2 regions of the Lacisediminihabitans sp. FW035 genome follow, and region 1 is predicted to be linked to the other one. Evidence: predicted binding sites of a transcription regulator. Region 1 holds the regulator's gene; the other holds the start of a gene.
The links. Region 1 encodes HrcA, which represses chaperone genes, less so after heat shock. Its sites were predicted from a motif close to TTNGCACTCGNNNNNNNCGAGTGCNAA; they were not measured.
Positions count from the first base shown of each region.

Region 2: a site for HrcA is predicted at 3,255-3,281, ahead of groES (co-chaperone GroES). Genes of this name have one in related genera too.

Region 1 covers NZ_CM142187.1:1,510,957-1,525,721, forward strand. Annotated here, with positions in the region: gene rpsT (30S ribosomal protein S20) at 1-209, opposite strand, end outside; gene ACVXZ4_RS07325 (alpha/beta fold hydrolase) at 348-1,076, opposite strand; gene ACVXZ4_RS07330 (pyridoxal phosphate-dependent aminotransferase) at 1,120-2,274, shown strand; gene ACVXZ4_RS07335 (hypothetical protein) at 2,376-2,696, shown strand; gene lepA (translation elongation factor 4) at 2,839-4,704, shown strand; gene ACVXZ4_RS07345 (acyl-CoA dehydrogenase) at 5,502-7,304, shown strand; gene ACVXZ4_RS07350 (DUF1990 family protein) at 7,387-8,055, shown strand; gene hemW (radical SAM family heme chaperone HemW) at 8,055-9,311, shown strand; gene ACVXZ4_RS07360 (DUF4870 domain-containing protein) at 9,317-9,685, opposite strand; gene ACVXZ4_RS07365 (DUF4870 domain-containing protein) at 9,742-10,140, opposite strand; gene hrcA (heat-inducible transcriptional repressor HrcA) at 10,380-11,402, shown strand; gene dnaJ (molecular chaperone DnaJ) at 11,422-12,528, shown strand; gene ACVXZ4_RS07380 (16S rRNA (uracil(1498)-N(3))-methyltransferase) at 12,533-13,261, shown strand; gene ACVXZ4_RS07385 (histidine triad nucleotide-binding protein) at 13,611-13,967, shown strand; gene ACVXZ4_RS07390 (PhoH family protein) at 13,912-14,765, shown strand, end outside.
Region 2 covers NZ_CM142187.1:3,352,078-3,366,842, reverse strand. Annotated here, with positions in the region: gene rimI (ribosomal protein S18-alanine N-acetyltransferase) at 1-346, shown strand, start outside; gene tsaD (tRNA (adenosine(37)-N6)-threonylcarbamoyltransferase complex transferase subunit TsaD) at 343-1,395, shown strand; gene ACVXZ4_RS16065 (hypothetical protein) at 1,495-1,947, shown strand; gene ACVXZ4_RS16060 (THUMP-like domain-containing protein) at 2,031-3,230, opposite strand; gene groES (co-chaperone GroES) at 3,366-3,662, shown strand; gene rarD (EamA family transporter RarD) at 3,747-4,682, shown strand; gene ACVXZ4_RS16045 (ABC transporter substrate-binding protein) at 4,728-5,990, shown strand; gene ACVXZ4_RS16040 (ABC transporter substrate-binding protein) at 6,202-7,473, shown strand; gene ACVXZ4_RS16035 (ABC transporter ATP-binding protein) at 7,886-8,635, opposite strand; gene ACVXZ4_RS16030 (ABC transporter ATP-binding protein) at 8,632-9,633, opposite strand; gene ACVXZ4_RS16025 (branched-chain amino acid ABC transporter permease) at 9,614-10,588, opposite strand; gene ACVXZ4_RS16020 (branched-chain amino acid ABC transporter permease) at 10,603-11,922, opposite strand; gene guaB (IMP dehydrogenase) at 12,221-13,723, shown strand; gene ACVXZ4_RS16010 (hypothetical protein) at 14,023-14,765, shown strand, end outside.

The DNA.
Region 1 (14,765 bases):
TTCTTGTGGATGACACCCTTGCTTGCGGCCTTGTCGAGCTTCTTCGACGCGAGCGCGAGAGCGGTGGCGGCAGTGGCGGCGTCACCGGCGACGATGGCCTCGCGCGCGGAGCGCACAGCGGTCTTGACCTCGCTCTTGACGGCCTTGTTGCGGTCCTGGGACTTCTTGTTGGTTCCGATGCGCTTGATCTGCGACTTGATGTTTGCCAATGTCTAACTTTCTCTGTGGTTCGAACGGTTGAGGGCAGCCGCGAACCGGTTCCATAACTGGGGATCCGGGCTGCGATTCGCGAAGTCATTCGGGTACCAAACGCTTCGCGCAAGCCAACCATCAACGATACCAGTGCGTCAGCGATCCGGCAATGTGAGCGGGGAGCGTGTCGGATAGCGTCCATCGAGGATGCCGAGAAGCAGCCGGGCGGTCTCGACCGGGCGACGGAATCGAGCGGCAAGCCGCACCCCGGGCTGCCGAACGAGCCGGTGCTGTTGTGCGGCGGCGAGGAACGCGTGCTCCTGCATCCAGAACCGGTCGAACCGGCCGTTGAGCAGCCAGACCGGCACCTCGAGCCGGGACAGCGCCTGCCGGGTGTCGAGCGCGTCGAGCTGGCGGAGCGTGTCGGCGAAGTGCTCCGATGGGGCGACTGCGCCCGACGAACCCGCACGCACGAAGGCGGAGGATGCGGCGCTGCTGAAGGAGGCGCCTCTGTCGGGAAGCATGTGGTGGGTGCTGGTGGACGCGATCCGGTAGCTGTCGAGCACCCAGCTGAGGGCCTGGGTGCCGCAACCCACCGCGACGACCCCGCCGACGGTGTCGATGAGCGAGCCGCACTCGACCGCGAGATGGCCGCCGAGGCCGCGCCCGACGATGAACACCGGTGAGGTGCCGAGTGAGCGCACAGCATCCGCCACGGTGACCAGGGACTCACCGATGGAGAAAGGCTCACCGATGCGGGACCCGTGCCCGGGAAGCTCGACCACGACCACCGGATGCCCGTGGGCCTCGAGGATGTCGCGCTGCGGTGCCCACTCGGCACTCGAGCCGCGGAGGCCGTGGACGAGCACGACGGGGGTGGGCATGGCACGATGCTAACCGCTCCGAGCGCCGTAATAGCCTGACAGTATGCCGTCTCTTTCCCCGCACATCGCGTCGGTGCCCCCATCGGGCATCCGCCGCATCTTCGAGATCGCCCTCGAGCTCGACGACGTGATCTCGCTCGCGGTCGGTGAGCCCGATCGGCCGGTGGCCCCTCACATCCTCGCGGCGGGCGCCCAGGCCTGGCGCGACGACCTCACGAACTACTCCGCGAACGGCGGGATTCCGCCCTTGCGCTCCGCCCTCGTGGAGAAGCTGGCGCGAGAGAACGACATTCACGTCGACGTGGAACGGGTCTGGGTGACTCTCGGCGCGACCCAGGGTCTCTTCCAGGCGATGCGCCTGGTGCTCTCGACCGGCGACGAGGTGCTGGTGCCGGATCCCGGCTACACCACCTTCACGATGAACGCCCGCCTTCTTGAGGCTGTGCCGGTGCCGTATTCGCTGCGCCCGGCACACGGGTTCGCTCCCGATCTCGATGAACTCGAGCGACTCGTCACCGACCGCACCCGCGTCATCATCGTCAATTCGCCGTCGAATCCTCTCGGGGTGGTCCTCGATGAGCAGCAGCTGCGCTCCCTCCTCGACTTCGCCCGGCGACACGACCTCTGGGTGATCAGCGACGAGGTCTACGAATACTTCACCTACGGTGCACGACACCGGAGCATCGCGAGTCTCGACACCGACGACCGGGTGTTCAGCGTCTTCTCCCTCTCCAAGACCTACGCGATGACCGGCGCACGTATCGGCTACCTGGTGACTCCGCCCGGGCTCGCACAGGTCATGCGCACGGTTCAGGAGGCCTCGATCAGTTGCGTCGGGATGCCTGACCAGTACGCCGCGGTCGCCGCCATCACCGGTGATCACCAGCATGTCGCCGACTCCCGCGAGCACTACCGGGCCAATCTCGAGGCCGCCTGCGCGCTGCTCGACGCGCGGGGCATCCGCTACCAGCGCCCCGGCGGCGCCTTCTACCTGTGGGTGGATGTCGCACACTTCAGTGGCGGCGACGTCGCGGCCTGGGCCGAGCACTTCCTGCTCCATGACCGCGTCGCCGTGGCTCCGGGCAGCGCGTTCGGGCGGTCCGGGGAGGGCTGGATCAGGGTGTCGCTCGCCGCAGAGCAGTCTGTGCTGCTCGCGGGGCTCGGGCGGCTGCCGGCGGTCGCCCGGCCGCAGTCGTAGACCTCGGGGGATCAGCCGCGGGCAACGCGGGGGTTATCCCCATGGTCGTCGGGCGGGGCATTTTCTACCCTGAAAGGACACCAACCGACCCAGGAGAGACCATGACCACCCCGATCATCGACAGCGCACCGATCAGCACGGGAACGGCGCCCGTAACGCCCGTCGACACCACGCGCACCCTCGGCATCACGAGCCTCGTGCTCGGACTCGCCTCGATCGCCTTCGGCTATACCGTGCTCGTTCCGATCGCCGCGATCGTTATCGGGGCGGTCGGGCTCAGCCACGAACCGGCCGGCCGCAGCTACAGCGTGTGGGGAATCATCGTCGGCGCCGTTTCGCTGGCGCTGCCGGCGATCGCCCTGCTCTTCGGGCTCGCTTTCCTCGCCCCATTCGGGCTCTTCGCCCTCGTCTTCGGCCAGTAGCAGCGGGCAGCCCCGTCGGCATCCCGCGCCGACGGGGCTCCGCAGTCCCGTCGGGATCACGCGCCGACGGGGCTCCGCATGTCGGTCGGCGCGGGTCGTGGGAGAATTGTTCGACCCCACGGCACTGATACGAAGGATTTGCGTGAGCCCCAGAGCACTGAAGGCCCTCGAGCCGGCTTCGACCGACCCGGCCTTCATCCGCAACTTCTGCATCATCGCCCACATCGATCACGGCAAGTCCACGCTGGCCGACCGGATGCTGCAGATCACCGGTGTCGTGAGCGACCGGGACATGCGCGCGCAGTATCTCGACCGCATGGATATCGAGCGCGAGCGCGGAATCACGATCAAGAGCCAGGCCGTGCGGATGCCGTGGGCTCTGACGTCCGAGTCTGGGGACGTCCAGACCTACGCCCTCAACATGATCGACACCCCCGGCCACGTCGACTTCACCTACGAGGTCTCCCGGTCGCTCGCCGCCTGCGAGGGCGCGATCCTGCTCGTGGATGCCGCACAAGGGATCGAGGCCCAGACGCTCGCGAACCTGTACCTCGCCCTCGACAACGACCTGACGATCATCCCGGTGCTCAACAAGATCGACCTGCCAGCAGCGGATCCCGAGAAGTACATCAAGGAGATCGTCGGTCTGCTCGGCTGCAAGCCGGAGGACATCCTGCTCGTCTCCGGCAAGACCGGTGTCGGCGTGCCCGAGCTCCTCGACCGGGCGACCCGCCTCATCCCGCCGCCGGTCGGCGACCCGGCCGCGCCCGCCCGCGCCATGATCTTCGACTCCGTCTACGACGCCTACCGCGGCGTCATCACCTACGTGCGCATGATCGACGGGGCGCTGAAGCCTCGCGAGAAGATCATGATGATGAGCACCAAGAGCGCCCATGAGGTGCTCGAGATCGGCGTGAGCGCACCGGAGCCGACTCCCACCAAGGGGCTCGGTGTCGGCGAGGTCGGCTATCTCATCACCGGCGTCAAGGACGTGCGCCTCAGCAAGGTCGGCGACACCGTCACGAGCTTCATGAAGCCCGCGACTGTCGCGCTGAAGGGCTACTCCGAACCGATGCCGATGGTGTTCTCGGGCGTCTACCCGATCGACGGCTCCGACTATCCGGTTCTGCGCGAGGCCCTCGACAAGCTCAAGCTCTCGGATGCCGCGCTCGTCTACGAGCCCGAAACCTCCGTCGCGCTCGGCTTCGGCTTCCGCTGCGGATTCCTCGGCCTCCTGCATCTCGAGATCGTGACCGAGCGCCTCGAGCGCGAGTTCGGGCTCGATCTCATCGCTACCGCGCCGTCCGTGATCTACCAGGTCACGACCGACGACAAGAAGACAGTCACCGTGACCAACCCGAGCGAGTTCCCCGGCGGAAAGATCGCGTCGGTGAGTGAACCGGTGGTGAAGGCATCCATCCTCACGCCAAAGGACTTCGTCGGCACCGTGATGGAACTCTGCCAGGGCCGCCGCGGCACCATGCAGGGCATGGAATACGTCGGCGAGGACCGGGTGGAGCTGCACTACACCATGCCGCTCGGCGAGATCGTGTTCGACTTCTTCGACCAGTTGAAGAGCCGCACCGCCGGCTACGCCTCGCTGGACTACGAGCCGACCGGCGACCAGGATGCGGACCTCGTGAAGGTCGACATCCTGCTGCAGGGCGAGGCGGTGGATGCCTTCAGCGCCATCGTTCATCGCGACAAGGCGTACGCCTATGGCGTGCTCATGACCGAGCGGCTTAAGAAGCTCATCCCGCGGCAGCAGTTCGAGGTGCCGATCCAGGCCGCCATCGGGGCGCGCATCATCGCCCGCGAGTCGATCAGCGCGATGCGCAAGGACGTGCTCGCCAAGTGCTACGGCGGTGACATCACCCGCAAGCGGAAGCTCCTCGAGAAGCAGAAGGAGGGAAAGAAGCGCATGAAGATGGTGGGCCGGGTCGAGGTCCCGCAGGAGGCGTTCATCGCGGCGCTCTCCGGCGACACGGAGACCAAGAAGGACAAGTAGCAGTATCCACGCCCCTGCCGAGGATCAGTCCGGCATCCGCTGTGGCTATGCTTCCGCTGCCCTTCCGTTCCGCTTTCGATGCCCTTCCCTTCCGTTTCGCTTTCGATGCGCTTCCGATGCCCGCACGCTCCGATACCCGCACGCTCCGGTGCGAAATGCAGGGAAGCCTGTGACGGATGTTGCCTCCTGAGCCACAACTGCATTACTGGTAACCTCCGGTCCTGCATTTCGAACCCGCGGCCGGCTGTCTCCGTTCTCGACGGTGTGAATTGTGGCCGCCGCGCCCCTCGGTCTCACCGCTCAGGCGCGAACTGTTCCGGGGCGAGCTGTTCCGGGGCGAAATGTTTCTGCGCGAACTGTCCCGTGCGAACTGTCCAGCGCGAACTGTCCCTTGCGAAAAGTTCCCGTGCGAAATGCAGGGAAACCTGTGACGGATGTTGCCTACTGAGGCACACCTGCCCCCCTGGTAACACCCGGTCCTGCATTTCTGACCAGCAACCGGTGGTGACCCTGGCCGGGAGGGCGAACTCGACGGGCGAAGCGTGACCCGACGGCGGAGCCGTGCGGCTGAGCGAACGCGGATTAACCCCCCCGGCGAACGGCCCGCATGGACTACACGACGAATGGCCCGCATGGACTAAACGGCGAATGGCCCGCATGGACTACACGACGAACGGCCCGCACGGACTACACGACGAATGGCCCGCACGGACAATAAAGTGGGCGACAGCCGAACCTCCTTTGTGAGTCGGCACAACGTTCGTGAACGTACGACCGCGGCGCGGTATTCTGCGACCATGAGCGATTACCGTCCCCCTGTGTCCGATCTGGCCTTCGTCCTCGAGCACGTGGTGGGGTATCCGCAGGTCGCCGCCCTTCCCGGCTACGAGCACGCCGATCTCGAGACCGTCGTGGGACTCCTCGAAGACTGCGGCGACTTCATGGTCAAGGTCGTGGCTCCCACCAACCAGTCGGGGGATGTCGAGGGCGCGCAGCGCGACCCCGACGGCACCGTCCGCACGCCGGCGGCCTTCAAGTCCGCCTACCGCCAGTACGTCGATGCCGGGTGGGGCAGTGTGCCGTTCCCCGAGGAGTTCGACGGCGGCGGATTCCCGTGGTCGGTCGGTCTCGCCATCCAGGAGATGCTCGGCTCGTCGAACATGGCCTTCGCGCTCTGCCCGCTGCTCACCCAGGGCGCCATCGACGCCCTGCTCCACTATGGCGACGAGGCCCAGAAGAAGACCTACCTGCCGAAGATGATCAGCGGCGAGTGGACCGGCACGATGAACCTCACCGAGCCCCAGGCCGGATCGGATGTCGGGGCCCTCACCACCCGCGCCGTTCCGAACGGCGACGGCACCTACGCCATCACCGGCCAGAAGATCTACATCACCTACGGCGAGCACGACCTCTCCGAGCAGATCGTGCACCTTGTCCTCGCGCGTACGCCGGGAGCGCCCGCCGGCACCCGCGGGATCTCCTGTTTCATCGTGCCGAAGTTCCACGTGCACGAGGACGGCTCGCTCGGCGAGCACAACGGCGTCTCCTGCCTCTCGATCGAGCACAAGCTCGGCATCCATGGGGCTCCCACTTGCGTGCTCTCGTACGAGGACGCCACCGGGTACCTCATCGGCGAGGAGAACCTCGGCATGCGCATCATGTTCGTCATGATGAACAGCGCCCGGCTGTCGGTCGGCACCCAGGGTCTCTCGATCGGGGAGCGCGCCTACCAGGGGTCACTCGCCTACGCCCAGGAGCGCACTCAGGGCAAGGCGATCGGCGCCACCGTCGATTCGCCGATCATCGACTTCCCCGACGTGCGCCGAATGCTCATGACGCAGAAGGCCTACCTGTCCGCCCTCCGTCGCCTCGTGCTGTTCAACGCGGTGCAGATCGACCTCAGCACTCACAGCACCGACGAGGCGGCTCGGGTGCGCGCCGCCGAGATCGTCGGGCTGCTCACCCCGATCAGCAAGTCCTTCGGCACAGACCTCGGCGTGGAGCTCACCTCCCTCGCCCTCCAGGTCTACGGCGGAATGGGCTACATCGAAGAAACCGGAGCAGCCCAGCACTTCCGCGATGTGCGCATCACGCCGATCTACGAAGGCACCAACGGCATCCAGGCCGCCGACCTCGTCGGCCGCAAGCTCGCAGTGCGGGGTGGAGCATCCTTCCTCGAGTTCATCGCCACCATGCGTGAGACGGATGCGGAGCTCGCCACCGCTGGAGACGCGTTCGAAACGATCCGCGTCCAGCTGCGCACGCAGCTCGACTCGCTCGAAGCGGCGACCGGATGGATGCTGCGCACCGGCCAGTCCGACCCGAACGCCGTGCTCGCCGGCTCGTCGCCGTACCTGCGTATGTGGGGGCTCACCGTCGGCGGTTGGTTGATGGCGCGGTCCGCCCTCGCGGGTGAGGCCACCGGGGATGCGGACCTCGCGGAAACCCAGCTCGTGCTCGCGCGGTTCTATGCCGAGCAGCTCCTTCCCCAGGCGGCCGGCCTGTTCGGTGCGGCCACCGGGGGAGCGCGCGACCTCTTCGCCCTCGACGCCGACCAGCTGGCCGGGTCGGTGCGGGTTCCGAGCAGCGCCCTCGGCTAGGCCGGCCGACGGAAGTGCGAGCCGGCGCCGGTAGAATCGGCCTATGCCCGCACCATCCGTCCCGAGAATCGGTGATCGTTAGATGCCCGCGAAGTTGCCGCTCTGGGAGCGGCCCGTCACTTATGCGACCGTGGGGGCGACCCAGTCCTCGGACCTGCTCGCCAAGTCCCCGGCGGGCTACCGGCCGTTCCGTCAGCGCTCCCGTATCGGGCATGGAGACGCACGGTGGGACTACGCCTGGAACGAGGTGATGTCGTGGGGTATCCAGCGCAACAGCGGGTTCCGCATCGACGTCGCAGACGTGCCGGCAGCGGTGAGCGACCAGACCTACGTCCCGGTGGCGTTCGATGAGGCCGGTGCCCCGGTCACCTCTTCGGTCATGACCGACGAAGTGGTCTTCGGCCCCGATGGAGCCCCGTTCATCGTGCCGGGCGACTCGGTGCTGCTCGGCATCCCGTTCGGGCCATTCCACGTGACGGCACCGGCGCGGGTCGTCTATGTGGTCGACGAGCTGAACCGCAAGGGATTCGCCTACGGCACCCTTCCCGGGCATCCGGAGAGCGGAGAGGAGTCCTTCATAGTCGAACAGACGGACGACGGATCGGTCTGGCTCGAGATCAGCGCGTTCTCGCGGCCCGCGAACGCGTTCTGGTGGATCGTCTTCCCGGTGCTGCGGCTCACGCAGGCGTATTACACGCGCCGGTACTTCGAGTCCCTCTCCGGGCCGCTCCCCGCAGCCCCCGCAGCCTGATGCCGAGCGCCCTGCCGCTCGCGGATCCGGCACCGTCCGACGGCACGCTTCCCACATCCGTCGTCGCCGGAGCCGTCGACCGCAACTTCGGTGTGTACCTGCACGTGCCGTTCTGCCGGGTGCGGTGCGGCTACTGCGATTTCAACACCTACACCTCCGATGAGCTTCGCGGGGCGAAGCGCACGGACTACGCCGGGCAGGCGATTGCCGAGGTCGCCCTCGCCCGGCAGGTGATGATGCGCGCCGAGCTGCCCGACCGGGCCGTATCAACGGTCTTCTTCGGAGGCGGCACCCCCACGATGCTCCCCGTCTCCGATCTCGCATCGATGCTCGGTGCGGTCGCGGACACCTGGGGCCTCGTGCACGGCGCCGAGGTCACGACCGAGGCCAACCCCGACTCGGTGGATGCCGACTACCTCCGTTCGCTCGCGGACGCCGGATTCACCCGCGTGTCATTCGGAATGCAGTCGGCCGTGCCGCATGTGCTCGCGACCCTCGAGCGAACCCACGATCCCGAACGCGTGCCGCTCGTGGTGCAGTGGGCGCGGGATGCCGGCCTCGCGGTGAGCCTCGACCTGATCTATGGGACGCCCGGGGAATCCCTCGCGGACTGGCGCGAGTCGCTCGAGCACGCGATCGCGCAGAACCCGGACCACCTCTCGGCGTATTCCCTAATCGTGGAGGACGGCACGAAACTGGCTCGGCAGATCCGGCGCGGAGAAGTGGCGCAGCCCGACGAAGACCTGCAAGCCGATATGTACGAGCTGGCGGACGAACTGCTCGGGGCCGCAGGCTATGACTGGTACGAGGTGAGCAACTGGTCGCGCGAATCGCCGACGGCCGACGCCGGGATCAGCGACGGTGCGGAGCATCGTTCCCGTCACAATCTCGCCTACTGGCAGGGACACGACTGGTGGGGGATCGGCCCGGGGGCGCACAGCCACATCGGAGGAGTGCGCTGGTGGAACGTGAAGCACCCGGCCGCCTACGCCGATCGGATCGGGGCCGGCCTGTCACCGGGCGCCGGGAGGGAGACGCTCGACGATGAGACCCGCCGGGTGGAGAGCGTGCTGCTCGGAACCCGCATCCGCGAGGGACTGGTGATCGCCGAGCTGCCTGCGAGGGCACGAACTGCCGTCGCCGGCCTGATCGGCGATGGGCTCGTGGACGGTGCCTCCGCGATCCGCGGGTCGCTGGTGCTCACCCTGCGCGGGCGGCTGCTCGCCGACGCCGTAGTTCGCCGCCTGCTCGAGTAGCCGATTCAGTTGCTGATGAACCGGATGGCCACCGGGTAGGTGTAGAGCTCGCCCCGGTTGGCCGCTATGGCGGCGATGATGCTGAAGACGATGTCGAGCACGGCGACGGCCAGGATGATGATCGCGCCGACGAACAGCCACAGGGTGAACAGTCCGACGAGGTAGCCGAGTAGAACGGTGAGTTGGAAGTTGAGTGCAGCGCGGGTGTGTTCGCGGACGAACGGACCACGGTCGCGAAGCACCAGGTATCCGATCAGCGCCGGAAGGAAGTGGAAGAAAATCCCGCCCAGGTGCACGAGCATCGCCCAGAGTTTCTCGTCGCTCGGACTGAGTGGCTGGGTCGTCTGGTACGGGGACGGAGTGTTTTCTGACATCCGCCCATTAAACACACAAGCCCGGCCGCGTGCGGCCGGGCTTGTGTGAAAACCGATTACTTGATGAAGCGTACCGATGCCGGGTAGCGGTAGCCGACGCCATCCTTCGCCTTGACGAAGCCCTGGATCGACCAGATGAGGCTGATCACCCAAATGGCAAGGGGGAAGATCCAGCCGATCAGACCCCAGAAGCCGAGTGTGACGACGGTGAGGATGGAGTTGAGAATGAAGACGGCAACCTGCGCAATGGCGGCGGTGATCTGGAAGTTCAGTGCTTCCTTCGCCTCGCTGTTGGTGAAGCTGCCGCGGTCCTTGAACACGAGCCAGATGATCAGCGAAGGCAGGAATCCGATGATGCCCCCGAGGTGAGCGAACGAAGCCCACTGGCGGTCCTCGGCCTCGGTGAGGGGTGCTGCCGGTTGCGGTGCAGCCGGCGTGGAGATGGGGTCGGTCATGTGCAGAGCCTTTCGGTGAGCGGATCGATCCTGCGTGTGGCCAGGACGGACTTCGGGCGTGATCTCGCTGAACCCCCGATCGAGGGCGGTGCACGAGCACATGCATAAGGTAGCGCCCCCGTTGCTGTGCGTGCAATGCCTTCACGGTGGTGTGTCACGGTACAATTGGCAGTCTGCAGTAGTGAGTGCCAAGTATCCGTGGTGCGAAATCTGCGCGTTGAGAGAGCGGGGTGGTCGGGATGGTGTCAGAGCGCGGCCTCGATGTGCTCCGCGTCATCGTGCAGGACTACGTCGCCTCGCGAGAGCCGGTCGGCTCGAAGTCGATAGTCGACCGACACTCCTTCGGCGTATCGGCCGCCACCATCCGCAACGACATGGCGCTGCTCGAGGAGGAAGAGCTGATTGCCGCGCCGCACACCTCCTCCGGCCGCATCCCCACGGACAAGGGCTACCGCGTCTTCGTAAACCAGCTTGCCGACCTTCGACCGCTCAGCCCCGCCCAGCGCACCGCGATCGAGACCTTCCTCGGGTCATCCGCCGATCTCGACCAGGTGCTCGGACGCACGGTGCGATTGCTTTCCCAGCTCACACAGCAGGTGGCGCTCGTGCAGTACCCCTCGCTCTCGCGCTCCCGAATCCGACACGTCGAACTCGTGCGGCTCGCGTCATCGCGGGTAATGACCGTACTCATCACCGACACGGGACGGGTCGAGCAGAGGCTGCTCGACGTGTCCGACGAGTTGGAGGAGGGTTTCCTCTCGCAACTCGGCTCACGCCTCAACGCCTCGCTGGGAGGCCTCGGGCTCGCGGAGGCGGCCGAGAAGCTCTCGCAGCTGCCCGATCAGTTCTCCGCTTCGGAGGCTCCGGCAGTCGGCCGGATCGCCTCGGCGCTCATCGAGCAGGTGCTCGCCAATCGCCAGGACAAACTGGTCATGGCCGGAACCGCGAACCTGGTGCGTACCGAGGAAGACTTCAGCGGCAGCATCTACCCTGTTCTGGAGGCGATCGAGGAGCAGGTGACACTTCTCCGCCTGTTCGGCGAGATGGAGCCCGACCAGAACGGGTTCTCGGTGTCGATCGGCAAAGAGAACGCCTCGTTCGGCCTCGGAGAGACCTCGGTGCTGACGACGGGGTACGCGACCTCTGGTGGAGAGGTGTCACGCCTCGGCGTGATCGGCCCCACCCGCATGGACTATTCGAACAACATCGCGGCAGTGAGAGCTGTCGCCCGCTACCTGTCCCGCCTGCTCGGCGAAGACTGAACACCTGAAGGAATTTTGATTGGCTGACCACTACGAAGTACTCGGTGTCGATCGCAGCGCGACCACCGATGAGATCAAGAAGGCGTACCGTCGCCTCGCCAGGGAGCTGCACCCTGACGTGAACCCCGGGGCGGATGCCTCGGAGCAGTTCAAGCTCGTCACGCATGCGTACGACGTGCTGTCCGATGCGCAGCAACGGCAGCAGTACGACCTGGGGCCGCAGACCGGCTTCGGAGGGCAGGGCGGGCAGGGCTTCGGCGGCTTCGGCGACATCTTCGAGTCGTTCTTCGGCGGCGGTCAGACCCGCGGCCCGCGCTCGCGTCGCGAACGCGGCCAGGACGCGCTGGTGCGGGTGGAAGTCGACCTCGACGAGATCATCTTCGGCACGACGCGCGACATCGAGGTGGACACCGCGGTGCTGTGCGAGACCTGCGACGGATCCTGCTGTGCCCCGGGGACGACTCCCGTCACCTGCGACATCTGCCACGGCAGCGGACAGATCCAGCGCACGGTGCGCAGCCTGCTTGGCAACGTGATGACATCGAGCCCCTGTGGCACCTGCCGCGGCTACGGCACCGTCATCCCGAACCCCTGCCCCACCTGCCAGGGCCAGGGTCGCGTGCGCGCGCGCCGCAGCATCCCGGTCGACATCCCCGCGGGTGTCGACACCGGACTGCGCCTGCAGATGCCGAACCAGGGCGAGGTCGGGCCCGCTGGCGGAACCGCTGGCGACCTCTACCTCGAGATCAAGGTGCGTCACCACGATGTCTTCAGCCGCAACGGCGACGACATCCTCGCCACTCTCGAAGTGCAGATGACGGATGCCATCCTCGGCACCAAGACGACGCTCAAGACGCTCGACGGAGACGTCTCGGTCGAGATCCGACCGGGCACGCAGAGCGCAGAGGTCATCACGATCAAGGAGCGCGGAGTGACCCATCTGCGCGGCAGCGGTCGGGGAGACCTCAAGATCGGTGTGCAGGTGACGACCCCGGTGAAGCTCAACCACAAAGAGCAGGACCTGATCAAGCAGTTCGCAAGCACGCGCAAGGCGGCGGCCCCGACGCTGACGCACTTCCAGCAGGGGCTCTTCCAGAAGCTGCGCGACCGGTTCCTCAACATCTGATCTCATGGCGCACTTCTACCTCAGCGAGGAGTTGGTCTCGGCGGTCGTCGGTGAGCGGGTCACTGTCGGCGGCGCCGAAGCCCGGCATGCCGTCACGGTGAGCAGGATCGCTGCGGGGGAGTCGATCGCGATCGGCAACGGCGCGGGACTGCTGGTCTCGGGCACGGTCGTCTCGGCCGAACACACCGAGTTCGTGGTGGAGGTCGAGACCGTCGTCGAGACTCCGCCGGCGTCCCCGGCGATCTGGCTCGTCCAGGCACTCGCCAAGGGCGATCGCGACGAACAGGCAGTGCAGCAAGCGACTGAACTCGGGGTGGACGGGGTGATCCCGTGGTCAGCCCAGCGTTCGATAGTGAAGTGGGAAGGCGCCAAGGTGCGCAAGGGGCACGATCGCTGGAGCGCCATCGTGCGGGAGGCCACCAAGCAGTCGGTGCGCTCGTGGGTTCCGGAGGTCGGCGACCTCGCATCCCTCCCCGTACTCGTGGCGTTGGCGAAGGTGACGCGGATGCTGCTGCTCGAGCCGACCGCGCAGCTCGCCCTCAGCACGCTCGAGCCCGATGACCGGGACGTGGTGCTCGTCGTGGGACCGGAGGGCGGCATCGCCCCCTCCGAGCTCAGCCGGCTCGAGGCCGCGGGGGCTGTCTCGGTGCGGCTCGGCGACACCATCCTGCGCACATCGACAGCCGGACCGGCCGCTGTCGCCGTGCTGAACGCCCGCCTCGGGCGCTGGTGACGACGCGCGCATCCCTAAACCGACGGGCAGATCCGTGAATCGACGGTGTTCTTCACGGTCCGCGCCGGTGCGGCCGCACGGTCGACCCCCCGGTTCCCGTTCACGGATCAGGAGTGAAGCCGCACGGTCGGCGTGTCACGGCGGGACACGCCGTGGATTCGTCGTGACTCCTGATCCGGGAACGGGAACGGGAACGGGCACGGGAACGGGAGCGGGGGCGGGCCTGTCGCGGAGTGGGTTCTGCGCCGGGACTGTTCTTGCTCGTGGCCGACGGCGTAGGAATGCTACGTCGCGGGCGCTGGTAGCGAACGCCGGCACGCGGGTCGGCGGCGTCGCTTACCCTTGAGTCATGTCGACTACTGCCGAGCCCTCCCTGTTCACGCGCATCGCCGCGCGGCAGATCCCGGCCGATATCGTCTTCGAGAACGACCGCATCATCGCGATCCGGGACATCGCCCCAAAGGCCCCCGTCCACCTGCTCGTGGTGCCGAAGACGCCGGAGTACGCCAACGTGACCGAGCTCGCCGCGGGCGATCCCGTGCTGCTCGCCGAGGTCGTCTCGGTCGTGCAGCAGCTGGCCGACGAACACTGCGACGGCCAGTACCGTCTCGTCTTCAACACCGGCCCTCTCGCGGGGCAGACCATCTTCCATGTCCACGCCCACCTGCTCGGTGGTCCGCTTCCCGAAGGAACCCTTGGCCAGTAGCGATCTCACCCCCCGTCTCCCCGCGGACCACTCCGAGGACCGGCAAGCGCAGCACGTCGTCATCCGCGTCGACGGGGTCGCAATGGTGCGGCTGCTCGGGCCGCAGGATCGTCTTCTGAAGACGATCGAGCGGCAGTACCCGAACGTCTCCGTGCTCGTGCGCGGCAACGAGATCACCCTCGACGGGGATGCCCGCCAGCTGTCGGCCGCAGCCCGGCTCGTGGAAGAGCTTGTGCTGATGGTACGCAGCGACCGTGAACATGGAGAGAATGTGCTCGACGAACGCAGCGTGACCGAATCCGCGAAGATGCTCGCCACCGACCAGCGGGTGAGCCCGGCGGAGTTGCTCAGCCAGGCCATCCTCACCAGTCGGGGCAAGAGCATCCGGCCCAAGACCCTCGGGCAGAAGGACTACGTCGACGCGATCGACGAGAACACGATCGTCTTCGGCATCGGCCCCGCAGGCACGGGCAAGACCTATCTCGCGATGGCGAAGGCCGTGCAGTCGCTGCAGCGCAAGGAGGTCGAGCGCATCATCCTCACGCGTCCGGCCGTTGAGGCCGGCGAACGCCTCGGCTACCTGCCCGGCTCGCTCACCGACAAGATCGATCCGTATCTCCGTCCGCTGTACGACGCGCTCAACGAGATGATGGATCCCGAGGTCGTGCCCAAACTTCTCGCCGCTGGCACCATCGAAGTCGCCCCGCTCGCCTACATGCGGGGCCGTACCCTGAATAACGCCTTCATCGTGCTCGACGAGGCCCAGAACACCACGCCGGAACAGATGAAGATGTTCCT
Region 2 (14,765 bases), 1.8 Mb from region 1:
CCGCGTGGGATTCCCCGGCGAGCTCGACGGCTACGCCGGGCTGTTCGCGCCGAAGGGGGCGCACGCGGGCGACATCCAGACCATCGCCGTCGCGGAGTCCGCCCGGCGTGGCGGGCTCGGGCGGGCGCTCATGAACGCCCTCATCGGGGAGGCCCGCAAGCGCGGCGCGACCGAGGTGTTCCTCGAGGTTCGGGCCGACAATCCCGGCCCGAAGCGGTTGTACGAGAGTCTCGGTTTCGCGGAGATCGCGGTCCGGGTGGCGTACTACCAACCGGATGGCGTCGATGCCATCGTGATGCGTCTCGTCGTGCCCGCACCCGTGACGTCACCGGCGGTCGGGCAGTGACCGGCGGCGCACTCGTGCTCGGGATCGAGACGAGCTGTGATGAGACCGGGATCGGCATCGTACGAGGCACGACTCTCCTCGCGAATGTGATCGCGTCGTCGATGGACGAGCATGCCCGCTATGGCGGGGTCGTTCCCGAGATCGCGGCCCGCGCACACCTCGAGGCGCTCACTCCGGCGCTCACTGCGGCGCTTGCCGAGGCCGGGGTGACGCTCGCCGAGCTCGATGCGATCGCGGTGACAAGTGGGCCAGGTCTCTCCGGTGCGCTCATGGTGGGGGTCGGCGCCGCTAAGGCGCTCGCCGTAGCGCTGGACAAGCCCCTCTATGCGATCAACCACCTCGTCGGCCACGTCGGTGCCGACGTGCTGCGTGACGACGGCACCGACATCGAACTGCCCACCATCGCGCTGCTGGTCTCGGGCGGGCACACCTCTCTCTTGCACGTGCGAGACCTGATCGCCGACGTCGAACTGCTCGGGGAGACTATCGACGACGCCGCAGGGGAGGCTTTCGACAAGGTCGCCCGACTACTCGGGCTGCCCTACCCCGGAGGCCCTCAGATCGACCGGGTCGCCGCGGACGGCGACCCGAAGGCCATCCGATTTCCCCGCGGACTCAGCCAGCCCAAAGACATGGAGAAGCATCGCTACGACTTCTCCTTCTCGGGGCTGAAGACCGCGGTGGCGCGCTGGGTAGAGCAGAAGCGCGATTCGGGCGAAGAAGTGCCGGTGGCGGATGTCGCGGCGAGCTTCCGCGAAGCGGTCACCGACGTGCTGCTCACCAAGGCGGTCGCGGCCTGCCAGGACCTCGGGGTACCGCGGTTGCTCCTCGGCGGCGGTGTCGTGGCCAACGCCAGGGTCCGGGAGGTCGCGGCCGAGCGCTGCGCGGCCGCAGGCATCGAGCTGCGGATCCCCCCGCTCGCCCTCTGCACCGACAACGGAGCAATGATCGCGGCGATCGCGGCGCGACTGATCGCGGCCGGCCACCCGCCATCCGCGTTGTCCTTCGGAGCCGACTCGACCCTGCCCGTCACCACCATCCAGGCGTGAGTCGAGAGCCGCTGTTACGGTGGCCCTGTTTGACATGCCACCACGGCGGTGAAAGGCTGTGAATCGCCTGACACCGACAACGTTCTCAAAGGAGCAACCATGACTGACCCCGACAACGGCGCCGTGCCGCCGGTACCGCCGCCAGCCTCGCCCGTGACTCCGCCTGTCGCGCCCCCCGTGGCGCCGCCGACTCCTCCGGCCGGAGACGGTTACACGACTGCCCCTCCCGCCTATGCTTCCGCGGGTGTCATCGCCCCTAAGAAGACCCTCAGCCTCATCGGAATGATCGCCGGGATCGTCGGTCTTCTCGGTTTCTGGATCGTCTTCATCCCCATCATCGGATCGGTGCTTCAGCTCTTCATCCCCGGTGCCGCCCTTGTGCTCGGTATCCTCGGTCGCAAGCGCGAAGGCGTACCGGCAAAGGGGTTCTGGATAACCGCGATCATCACCGGGATCGTCGGCCTGGTCATCGCGGTCATCGCCCTTATCGGTTGGATCGCCCTCTTCGCCATCGGTGGCGCCAACGGCGCCTTCGACTCGAACAACTACTAGTCGCTCAGTTCGCGACCGCCAGGGTCCGTCTCCTTCGGGAGACGGGCCCTTCGTCATTCCGGGCGCACGTCGGCGACGGCTCGTCAGCCGCGGAAGGTGACGCGCTCGCACAGCAGCGCGGTGTGCCTCCCCGAGACGCGGGTGAGCACGAGAGTGGCCGAGGCGGGACCGTGCAGCGCGAGCTTCTTCCGGAAGGCCGCGGGGTCGACATCCACCCCCCTCTTCTTGATCTCGAGTGACCCGATGCCGCGGGTCGCGAATTCCCTCTTCAGGCGCCGTTCGTCGAGGGGGAAGGATTCGATCACCCGGAAGCAGGCCGCGAAGGGCGTCTCGACGGCGCCGTCCGAGGTGAGGTAGGCGATGCCGTCGCTCACCATGGTCGCCCCGATGCGGCGGCCGAGATCGCCGATCAGGCGCGAACGGATGACCGCCCCATCCGGCTCGTAGAGGTAGCGGCCCAGCGTGCCGGTGCCCACGTCCGCGCTGTCCTCTGCCGAGGAGAGCTCGGCGGTGCCGTGTTCGCCGATCACTAGAGCGGACCGGCGGATGCCCAGGCGGGCGAGCACGCCGAACCAGAGTCCCAGCTCGACGACGTCGCGGTCCACCGAGACCCACTGCGCCTCCGCGTCGGCGGGGATGAGGTCGCGGTCGATCCCGGGACCGAGCTTGATGCCGGTCGGCAGGCGCTCCGCGATGCCGAAGGCGAAGTCCAGGGTCGGCGAGTAGTCCGACGGGTCGGTCAGGCGGGAGGTGTTCTGGTGCCCCGCGGTGCGCCGTGCCGGATCGAGGAAGACCCCGTCGAACCGCTCGAGGTCGAACGTCGTCACGTCGCCGTGCACGACGGAGGCGTTGGGCCAGAGCGCGAGGTTGTAGGTGGCGATCGCGGCCGTCACCTCGTCGAGTTCGACCGCCGTCACGTCGACGTCGAGGGACGCGAGGGCGAGGGCGTCCCCGCCGATGCCGCTTCCGAGGTCGGCGACGCGGGTGAGCCCGGCCGCCTGGAAGCGCCCGGCATGCAGGGCGGCGACGCGGAGGCGGGTCGCCTGTTCGAGCCCGGCCTCGGTGAAGAGCATCCGCTCGGCGAACGGGCCGAATTTGGCCACGGCCTTCGCCCGCAGCTTCGACTGGCTCAGAACTGCGGCGACGAGGCCCGGGGAGTGCCCGGCGCGACGGAGGTCGTTCACCGTCTTCAGCACATCCGCGCTCGACTGCCACGGGGGGAGCGAATCGAGCAGCCGCAGCCCGTCTGACGACAGCAGTTCGATGAGCTCGGAGGATTCCATCGCCCCACCGTACCAACCCGTCGATTGGCACTCACCTTGCAGGAGTGCTAACGCGCGGCTAAGCTACATCTGGCACTCTCCTCTGGAGGGTGCTAACCCTCCAGATTTCGAAGTACTTCAAGAAAGAGGTCAACCGTGGCAGTCTCCATCAAGCCGCTCGAAGATCGCATTGTCATCAAGCAGGTCGAGGCCGAGCAGACCACTGCGTCCGGACTCGTCATCCCGGACACCGCGAAGGAGAAGCCCCAGGAGGGCGAGGTCGTCGCTGTGGGACCGGGTCGCATCGACGACAACGGCAACCGCATCCCCCTCGACATCGCCGTCGGCGACAAGGTCATCTACTCCAAGTACGGCGGAACCGAGGTGAAGTACGGCGGGGAAGACCTGCTCGTGCTGTCGGCTCGCGACGTGCTCGCGGTCGTCACTCACTGACAACGCTTCCTCGAAGGGCCCGTTCCGAATCACTCGGAACGGGCCCTTCGTCATTCGGGCTGCCGCAAGTGCCGTAACATCCCCATGATGTCCAGCAGCAGAACACCCGAACAGTCCACAGAGCGATCGGGTGTGGCGATGGCCGTCGCGGCCTACGCACTCTGGGGCGTCCTGCCGCTCTATTTCCTGTTGCTCCAGCCTGCGGGTGCGTTCGAGATCGTCGCGCTGCGCATCCTCTTCTCGCTGGTGTTCTGCGCCATCATCATCACCGTCACACGCCAGTGGCGAGCGCTGGTCGCCCTCCTGCGACAGCCGCGCATCGTCTTCACGATGGGCCTCGCCGCGGCCTTCATCTACGTGAACTGGCAGGTCTATGTCTTCGCAACCCTCGAGGGCAAGGTGATCGAGGCATCGCTCGGCTACTTCATCAATCCCATCGTCACCGTTCTGCTCGGAGTGATCTTCCTTCGCGAACGGCTGCGGATCGCCCAGTGGATCGCCGTCGGCACGAGTTTCGTCGCGGTGGTGGTGCTCGCCTTCAACTACGGCGCCCTGCCCTGGATCTCCCTCGTTCTCGCCTTCTCCTTCGGGCTCTACGGCCTCATCAAGAAGTGGGTGGGACCCGCCGTGGATGCCGTTGGCGGCCTCACCCTCGAAACGGCGTGGCTCACGCCCGTCGCGATCGTGCAGCTGGCCGTTGTCGGCACGAGCGCCGGCCTCACTTTCGGCACGGTGAGCCTCGCCCACACGCTGCTGCTGGTGAGCGCCGGGGTCGTGACCGCCGTTCCGCTGCTGCTCTTCGCCGCCGCAGCACGGCGCCTCCCTCTGGTCTATCTCGGCCTCATCCAGTACCTCGCTCCGGTGCTCCAGTTCATCGTCGGCGCGTTCGTGCTCGGCGAGAACATGCCGCCCGCGCGCTGGATCGGCTTCAGCCTCGTGTGGGTTGCGCTCGCGATCCTCTCGGTGGATGTCTTCCTCTCCGGGCGTCGCGTCCGTCGCGCCTCGCCGGTGCCCGAGTGACCGAACTGTAAGGTTCGGAATACCCGATCGACCCGAAGGACCTCCATGTCGCGCTCCCGAACGCTTCCGGCTGTCGTCGCGGGAGTGCTCTTCAGCCTCGCTCTCGTGTCGTGTTCGACCCCCGCGCCGACGCCTGTCACGCCGGCGCCGACCGCGACCGCGACAGTGCCGCCCGCCGGTGACGGTGTTCTGCGCATCGGCACCCTCTTCCCCAGTACTGGCGCACAGTCCTACCTCGGGGGCGCGCAAGCCGCCGGGGTCGCGGTCGCCGTGAAGGAGATCAACGACGACGGGGGGGTGCTTGGCAAGCCCGTGGAGATCCTGGCCCGCGACTCGGGTGACGTGACGACCGGAACGATCGAAGCGTCCATCGCCGACCTCGTGACCGCGAAGGCGGATGTGCTCATCGGGCCGTCCTCATCGGTCCTGGCCGAGCGGGTGCTCCCGAATATCGTCGCGGCGAAGCTGCCGATGATCTCGCCGGCCGCGACCTCGGTGCGCCTGGCCACGCAGGCATCGCAGGGCTTCTTCTTTCGCACCATCGGGTCCGCCGCGTTGGAGGGAGACGCCCTTGCCAAGACCATCGGCGGGGGCACGGCCCGCATCGCGATCGTCTACTTCGACGACGACATGGGCCGGGCGGTACTCGGCACGATGCGCGCCGCACTCGGGGCATCCGGTGGCCTGGTCGGCGTGCAGAAGATCACCGCAGCCACGAAGGATCCGGCGCCGATCGTCGCTGCTGTGAAGGCGGCGAAGCCGGACGACGTGGTGTTCGTGAGCCCGTTCAGCGCAATGGAACAGAACAAGAGCATGATCACCCAGCTCACCGCTGCCGGCCTGGGCGGCGCACGGCTCTGGCTCACCGGACAGAACACCGCCGACTACTCGCAGGCGCTCCCCATCGGAACGCTGACGAACGTCAACGGACTCCTCGAGGGAGCCACGCCGACGGCCGCCTTCGCCGCCCGCGTGGCGGCGATCGCTCCGACCGTCACCGACCTGACCTACGCGGAAGAGGCTTACGACGCCACGATCCTCGCCGGCCTTGCCGCAGCGGTCGCGAGGGATGCTGACGGCGCTGCGATCGCCGCAACACTGCGGGAGGTCTCGACCGGAGGCATCGAGTGCACGACCTTTCGCGAGTGTCTCGACGTGCTGAAGACGTCGTCCGACATCGACTACGACGGAATCTCGGGAGCCACCAATTTCGATGCCGCGGGTGACACTAGTCCCGCGCACTTCGGGCTCTACCGCTACAACGCGGCAGGACGCTTCGCCCGGGTGGGCGAGATCATCGCCGGCTGAGGTCCCGGAGGGCGACCGAAGCGTGCGCCGTGGCCGAAACGGAGCATTTCGACCGGAGAACGATCTCAACGTAACGAAAAGTAACGATTAGACCGTGTTACGTGGCTGTAACACGCACGTATTGTTTCCAGACCTTCGGGGCAATACCTTCGATAACAGTGCAGTACCCCGTATTGTCACGTCCTCATCACAACTCAACGCAAGGAGCATCATGAGCGTTTTCGCGAAGGCTAAGGCCTCCCGCTCACGGGCTCTCAAGTCCACCATCAGTGGTATCGCGATCCTCGGTGTCAGCGCGCTTCTTCTCAGCGCCTGCGCATCCACGGGCAGCACCACCTCTGGCAGCAAGGACCTGAGCCTCAAAATCGGCACCATTCTTCCGCAGACCGGAACCCTCGCGGTTCTCGGCCCGCCCGAGATCGCCGGGGCCGACCTCGCAGTGCAGGACATCAATGCGGCCAAGGCCGGGCTGAAGATCTCCGTCACCCACAAGGACTCGGGCGACACCACCACCGACATCGCGACCCAGTCGGCGACCGCGCTTCTCGCAGATGGCGTCTCGGTCATCATCGGCGCCGCGTCGTCGGGAGTCTCGAAGACCTTCATCGACCAGGTCACCCAGGCCGGCGTCGTGCAGATCTCCGGTGCGAACACCTCACCGGACTTCACCAACTACGCCGATGACGGCTACTACTGGCGCACCGCTCCGTCCGACGTGCTCCAGGGTCGCATCCTCGGGAACAAGATCCTGAAGGACGGCGCCACCAAGGTCGCCATCCTGTACATGAACGACGCGTACGGAACCGGCCTCGAGTCCAACGTGAAGAAGGCCCTCACCGCGGGTGGCGCGACCATCGCGGGCGAAGAGATCTTCGAGCCGGCATCCACCGACTTCAACAGCGCGATCACCTCGCTGCTCGCGACCAGCCCCGACGCGCTCGTGGTGATCTCGTTCGACGAGATCAAGACGATCGCGGAGCAGCTCGCGGCGAAGGGCTTCGACTTCAAGAAGTTCTACGGTACGGACGGCAACTACGGAGTCATCGGAGCGAAGGACACCAACGTCGACATCGCCGGCGCGCAGTTCACCAACCCGGGTGTCGAGGCGACCAAGAAGTTCCAGGCCGACCTCCAGACTCTCGTCAAGAAGCAGGGGGCGTCCGAGCTCGGTGTCTTCAGCTATGCAGCAGAGACCTACGACGCCGTCGTGCTTTCCGCTCTCGCCGCCCTCCAGGGTGGCGCGACTGATGGCGCGACGATCAAGGCGAACCTGCAGTCGGTCTCCGAGAAGGGCACCAAGTGCACGTCGTACTCCGACTGCGCCAAGCTGATCGCGGACAAGAAGGACATCAACTACGACGGTCTCTCCGGTCCGATCACGTTCGACAAGAACGGTGACCCGACCGAGGCGTACGTCTCGATCTACAAGTACGCGACGGGCAACACCAACGCGTTCGAGCAGCAGGTCTACGGCAAGCTGTAACTGCCACCAGACGAAGCGCAAAGGGGTCCGGCCGCAAGGTCGGGCCCCTTCGTGCGTGTGCGGCGGCCGCGCTGACCTGCTCGCTGCTGGTGACGGCCGCACATCGACGCGGGAGTTGTCGCGGCTTAAAGGTGCCGCCACCCCGCGACAACTCCCGAGTCGATCTGTTCCCGAGTCGATCTGTCCGGTGGCTTCCGAACCCACCACGACCCCGAGTTCTCTATGGCTGTTCTTGCCCCGTTGTCGCTACGGAAGGTGGTATCTCGGTGATGGGAGAACGGACGGGAGATCGCCGGTGGCTCGGCCCGCCGCCCGAACGCATCCGCGAGACCTTGCCAGAAGCGCCTGGCGGGCGCTGGCGCAGACACGAAAGCGCGGGCGGACACCGTCCGCCCGCGCCCGTAAAACAGTCCTAGCTGGCCGCCTTCGACTTCTCCTGGTCGGCGGCGAGGGTGCCGAGGTAGAGCTCGATCACCTTCGGGTCCTTCATGAGGTCGCGGCCGGTGCCGGTGTAGGCATCCGTTCCCTGGTCGAGCACGTACCCGCGGTTGCAGATCTGAAGGGCCCGACGAGCGTTCTGCTCCACGATCATGATGGAGACGCCGGCGCGGTTGATCGCGGCGACGTTGATGAAGGTCTCGTCCTGGCGCACCGGGGAGAGCCCCGCGCTCGGCTCGTCGAGCAGCAGGACACTGGGCTCCATCATGAGCGCCCGGGACATCGCCACCATCTGGCGCTCACCGCCGGAGAGCGATCCGGCGCGCTGCTTGAGGCGCTTACCCAGCTCCGGGAAGAGGCTCGTCACGAAGTCGAGTCGCGGCTTGTACATCTTGGGCTCCTGGTAGATGCCCATCTGCAGGTTCTCTTCGATCGTGAGGCTCGGGAAGACGTTGTTGTTTTGCGGCACCATTCCGACGCCTTTGGACACGAGCTTGTCGGCCTTGAGCCCAGTGATGTTGTCACCCTTGAGCACGACGCTTCCGCTGCGGATGTTCACCTGGCCGAAGATCGCCTTGAGGAGCGTCGACTTGCCGGCGCCGTTCGGGCCGATGATGCCGACGAGTTCGCCCTTGCCAACGTAGACGTTGCATCCATTGAGGATGTTGACGCCGGGCAGGTAGCCGGCAACCAGGTCGGTGGTCTCGAGCACGATCTCGCTCATTTGTCTTCCGCCTTCGCGTCGGTTGTGGCGGCATCGGTTGGAGCTGCATCCGCCGTCGGAGATTGTTCCGCGGCGAGGTCGGACTCGATCTCGTCCTTGACGAGGGACGACTCCATGCCCTCCGCGATCTCCATCTGGCCGGTGAGCGTGCCGAGGTCGGTGTCGTGGTGGGCGCCGAGGTAGGCGTCGATCACGGCCTGGTCGTTCATCACGACGCCCGGAGGGCCTTCGGCGACGATGCGTCCCTCGGCCATCACGACCACCCAGTCCGCGATCTCGTTGACCATGTGCATGTCGTGCTCCACGAACAGCACGGTCATCCCCTCGGCCTTCAGGTCCTGGATGTGGTGGAGCAGCGACTGCGTCAGCGCGGGGTTGACCCCGGCCATCGGTTCGTCGAGCATCACCATCTCCGGCTCGCTCATGAGCGCGCGCGCCATCTCGAGCAGCTTGCGCTGGCCACCGGAGAGGCTGGCCGCGTAGTCCTCCGACTTGGTGTCGAGCTTGAACTTCGCCAGCAGCGCCATCGCACGTTCGGTGATGGCATCCTCGCGCTTGCGCCAGAACGGGCGGATAAGTGCGACGAAGAGGTTCTCGCCGCCCTGCTCCTTCGCCCCCAGAAGCATGTTCTCGAGCACCGTGAGCCGGCCGAGAGCCTTGGTCAACTGGAACGTGCGCACCATCCCGAGCCGCGAGACGCGGAACGCAGGCATGCGGGCGAGGTTCTTGCCGCCGAAGTTCCAGGTTCCGGTGTTCGGCTTGTCGAATCCGGTGAGCAGGTTGAAGAAGGTGGTCTTGCCGGCACCGTTCGGTCCGATGAGGGCGGTGATGGCGCCCCGCGGGATCTCGAGGTGGTCCACCTCGACGGCCATGAGACCCCCGAAATGGCGGCTCACCTTGTCGGCGATGAGGATCGGGTCGATCTTGGCTACGCCGGGCACCGCGGGGCCGGCAACGAGTTCTGCGGTGGGAGTTCGATTAGACACTGAACTGTGCATCCTTCTTCTTGCCGAAAATACCCTGTGGTCGGAAGATCACCAGGATCATGAGCGCGACACCGACGATGACGAAGCGGATCGGACCCTGCTGGATCGAGGAGATCGGAATGACATGAGCATTCACCCCGAGGCTGAGCAGACCATCTGAGAGCGACAGCGTCACCCAGAAGATGATCGACCCGATGATGGGTCCGAAGACCGTCGCCGCTCCTCCGAGCAGCAGGATCGTGTAGAGGAAGAAGGTGAGTTGCGTGCCGTAGTTATCGGGCTGCAGCGACCGCGGAAGGATGAAGAGCGCACCGGCCAGTCCACCGAACACGCCACCGAGCACGAGGGCCTGCATCTTGTAGGAGTAGACGTTCTTACCGAGGCTGCGCACGGCATCCTCGTCTTCACGGATTCCGCGGATCACGCGTCCCCAGGGGCTGCGGATGAGCAGGAACACGAGAAGGGCGGCAAGCGCGACGAGTCCCCAGCCGACTATTCGCACCCACCACTGGTCGGAGGAATAGGTGAGCACCCCGAAGCCGAACCTGCCCTCGGGAAGTGGATTGGTGGCGTTGAAGGTGATGGCCGAGCCGTTAATGCCCTCAGACCCGCCGGTGACGCTCGAGAATTCCGGTGTCTTCACCGATAGTCGGATGATTTCTGCGGCGGCGATCGTCACGATACTCAGATAGTCCGCCCTGAGTCTCAGTGTGGGGATTCCGAGGATGAGCGCGAAGATCGTCGCCGCCACGATAGTGGCGAGCACCGACCCGTAGAGCGGCCAGTGCCACTTCACCGAAGTGATGGCGAAGGCATAGCCACCGATGGCCATGAAGCCGGCCTGGCCGAAGTTGAGTAGCCCGGTGAAGCCGAAGTGCACGGCCAGGCCGATCGTCGCCAGGGCGTAGGCCGCGGTGGTCGGCGAGAACAGTTCGCCGAACGAGAGGGGGATGAAGTTGTAGTCCATGTGTATTCGCTCCCTTAACCGATGCGGTCTCGTCGACCGAGAATGCCCTGTGGGCGGAAGAGGAGGATGAGGATCATGACCACAAGCGCGGCCACGTACTTCAGGTTCTCCGGAAGCCAGACTGTCGACACGTTGATGAAGACACCGATCACGATCGAGCCGATGAGGGCTCCGAACGCGGTACCAAGGCCACCGAGCGTGACGGCGGCGAAGATCAGAAGCAGGATCGATGCCCCCGTGTCCCACCGCAGGGATTGGTAGTACCCGACGAATACGCCGGAGAGGGCGGCGAGGGCGGCCCCGCCGATCCAGACTGTGCGGATGACGCCCTCCACATCGATGCCGGATGCGGCGGCGAGCGACCGGTTGTCAGCCACTGCGCGGGTGGCCTTGCCGATCTTGGTGCGGAGCAGCACGTAGGCAACCGCAAGCAGGAGCACGATCGCTACGACCGCTCCCGCGACATCCGTGAACTTGAGGCTGATCGCCCCGATCACCAGGAACGGCTTCGTCGAGTTCGGGAGGGTGAGCCGGTCGGCGCCCCAGAAGAACACGAAGATATAGCGGAGGGCCAGCGAGAGACCGATCGTCACGATCATCAACGGGATGAGCCCGAGGTTGCGCTTCCGCAACGGTGCCCACAGGCCGGCGTTCTGCACCCAGCCGAAGGCCCCGCCGAGTACGACAGCGATGATGATCGCGATCCAGGCCGGCCAGTGCAGAATTCCGCTGAAGGTATAGGCCATGAGGGCGCCGAACGTGACGAGCTCACCGTGGGCGAAGTTGTTGAGCCCGGTGGTCCCGTAGATCAGGGAGAGTCCGATCGCGGCGAGCGCGAGCAGCAACCCGAAGATGAGTCCGGTCACGACCTTCGACCAGAAGACGCTCCAGAACTGGGCACTCGTCTCGTTGGAGATGCCGTCGCTCGGCCCGGGTGCCGGCGTGCTGCCGATTGCGGGGTTCGAGGGGGAGACGAGGAAGTAGGCGGGAACCTCTATGCCCTGGGCGAAGACATCCACCTTTCTCGGGTTGAGATTGGGGAAACCAGCGCCGGCCGGCAAAGATTTCTCGTCCACGGTCACGGTGTAGGTGCCGGACTTTGCGAACCCGACGAGCACCTTGCCGTCCGCCCCGGTCACGACGGTCTCGTCGAATCCGCCCTTCCCGGTGACACTCACGTTCACATTCGGAACGCCGGTCTTATCCGATTCGAGGCGGATCCAGATCTGCATCGACTGTTTCGCTGTAGTTGGATCGACCGGGGGCGTGGTGGCCGCATGAGCCGCGGTCACGAGCGCCGGACTGGTCGAGAGAGCGAATATAGCGAGCAGCATGGCAGCAATGCCGATGAGCCAGCGCGTTCGCTGTGGGCGGGCACTTCGTACGAGTGTCACGAAACCTCCAAGACGTGCGCCAGCCGGGACAAAGGGGTTCCCGGGCCTTTCTGGCGTACGTCGTCGTTGACGTTACTGGCGGATTGTGTCCCCCGTGTTTCATGGAGGGCACAATCTCTGGTTGGCTAATTATGGCGGGGGAATAGCGTAAGGGCTAACCAGTTAACATTGGATACCGGAATCCATCGTCGTAGCCCGGTTATCTTCACTAACCACATGCGCGAAAATGAGGACTTTAATGGATCAGCCGGATCCCTTCGGATTCATCGGACTCACCTACGACGACGTGATGCTGCTGCCGGGGCACACCGACGTGATCCCGAGCGAGGCGGATACCACCGCGCGCCTCAGCCGTCGCATCACCGTGGCGGCTCCATTGCTCTCTTCGGCGATGGACACGGTCACCGAGTCCCGCATGGCCATCGCCATCGCCCGCCAGGGCGGATTCGGTGTGCTGCATCGCAACCTCTCCCTCACCGACCAGGCCGAGCAGGTGGATCGGGTGAAGCGCAGCGAGTCCGGCATGATCACCAACCCCGTCACCACCACCCCGGACGCCACAGTCGCCGAGGTGGATGCGCTCTGCGGACAGTTCCGCGTCTCCGGGCTTCCAGTCGTCGAGGGCGATGGAACTCTGGTGGGAATCATCACCAACCGCGACATGCGCTTCGTCTCGCCGTTCGAGAAGGCCACGACCTTCGTGCGTGACGTGATGACCCGCACGCCCCTCATCACCGCGCCAGAGGGCATCGACCCGGACGACGCGATCGCTATCTTCGCGCAGCACAAGATCGAGAAGCTGCCCCTCATCGACGCCGCAGGGCGCCTGCGCGGCCTCATCACCGTCAAGGACTTCGACAAGTCGGAAAAGTATCCGCAGGCAACGAAAGACGAGAATGGCCGACTGCGCGTCGGGGCTGCGATCGGCTTCTTCGGCGATGCCTGGGAGCGCGCGATGCTGCTCATCGACGCCGGCGTGGACGCCCTCGTCGTCGACACCGCCAATGGCGACAGTGCCGGAGTGATCGACATCATCCGTCGCCTCAAGAGCGATCCGGTCGCACGCAACGTGGACATCATCGGCGGCAACGTCGCGACCCGTGGAGGCGCACAGGCGCTCGTGGATGCCGGTGCGGATGCCATCAAGGTGGGTGTCGGTCCCGGCTCGATCTGCACCACTCGTGTGGTGGCCGGCGTCGGAGTGCCCCAGGTGACCGCGGTGTACGAGGCGTCCCTCGCGGCCCGTGAGACCGGCATCCCGGTGATCGCGGATGGCGGCCTCCAGTACTCGGGCGACATCGCGAAGGCGCTCGTGGCGGGCGCGGACACCGTGATGCTCGGATCGCTCCTCGCGGGCTGCGACGAGAGCCCGGGCGACCTGGTCTTCGTGAACGGCAAGCAATTCAAGAAGTACCGCGGAATGGGATCCCTCGGGGCGCTCCAGAGCCGTGGCGAGAAGACGTCGTACTCCAAGGATCGCTATTTCCAGGCCGATGTGCCTTCCGACGACAAGCTCATCCCCGAGGGCATCGAGGGCCAGGTGCCCTACCGCGGACCGCTCTCGGCCGTGGCGTACCAACTGCTCGGTGGCTTGCGGCAGTCGATGTTCTACACGGGGGCTCGCACGATCCCGGAGCTCAAGGCCAAGGGCAAGTTCGTGCGGATCACGGCCGCCGGGCTCAAGGAATCGCACCCGCACGACATCCAGATGACGGTCGAAGCGCCGAACTACTCCCGGTAGCGCGGGGGCGGCGCGAACTCGCGCGCGGGTTGCAGCTGGCGGCGTGTGCGGCGGTTGCTGCGGAGTCGACCCGCGGGCCGCTGGCGGGTGGCCGCTGGCCGGTGGCCCGGGCGGGCGTATGCGGACATTGCGGGCGGGCGCGCCGGCCCCGACTGTCCGTATTCGCCCGGAGTGCGGGTCGAGTTGGGTCGGCCGGTCCTGGGGGGACTCCTCCTCCCCATCCTTGGCGTCGCGACGAGTTCGAGGATGAAGGGCCTGCGGCGCCCCTGGCGCCAGCCCGGTGCGGCATCGTTCAGCGCATGCAGAACATCGCTCCCATCCGTGACATCACCTACGTCTCCGAGCTTCGCCAGTTCGATCTCGATGGTCGACCATTCCGACGGGCGGCCCTTCGCGGGGATGTGGTGCGCATCCATCGCGGTGCCTACCTGCCTTCGACGGTGTGGCGCAGCCTCGATCGAACCGAGCAGTATCGGCATCAGGTCATCGCCGCGACGGGTGCCAGCCGCACGCATCCGACTCTCAGCCATCGCTCGGCGGCGGTCGTATGGGGCGTCCCGCTGATCGGTCCGCTCCCCAGGCTCGTCGATGTGCTCGCCAGCGAATCATCGGGAAGCCGGACCGAAGGGTCGTTCCGTCGACACGCGACCCGCGATCTCGAGGGAGACATCGAGCTCCTTGGCGGGGTTCCGGTGACCAGCCTGCGACGGACTGTCATCGATCTCGCCCGCGTCCTCCCGTTTCCCGCGGCCGTAGTTGCAGTGGATTGGGCGATCCGACCCGGCACTGTCGATTCGCCGAAGCCGAGCATCACCATCGAGGATCTCTGCGATGCTGTGACTGCTCTGGAGATATCGCGCGGTCATCGGCGCGTCAGCCGAGCGATCCAGTTCGGCGACTATCTCTCCGGTTCGCCGGGGGAGTCATTGAGCCGGGCGCTCATCCACGAGCTCGGATTCCCTGCTCCGGTGCTTCAGCAGCGATTCGATGACAGGCTCGGGCTCATCGGATACACGGACTTCTGGTGGCCGATGTTCCGGCT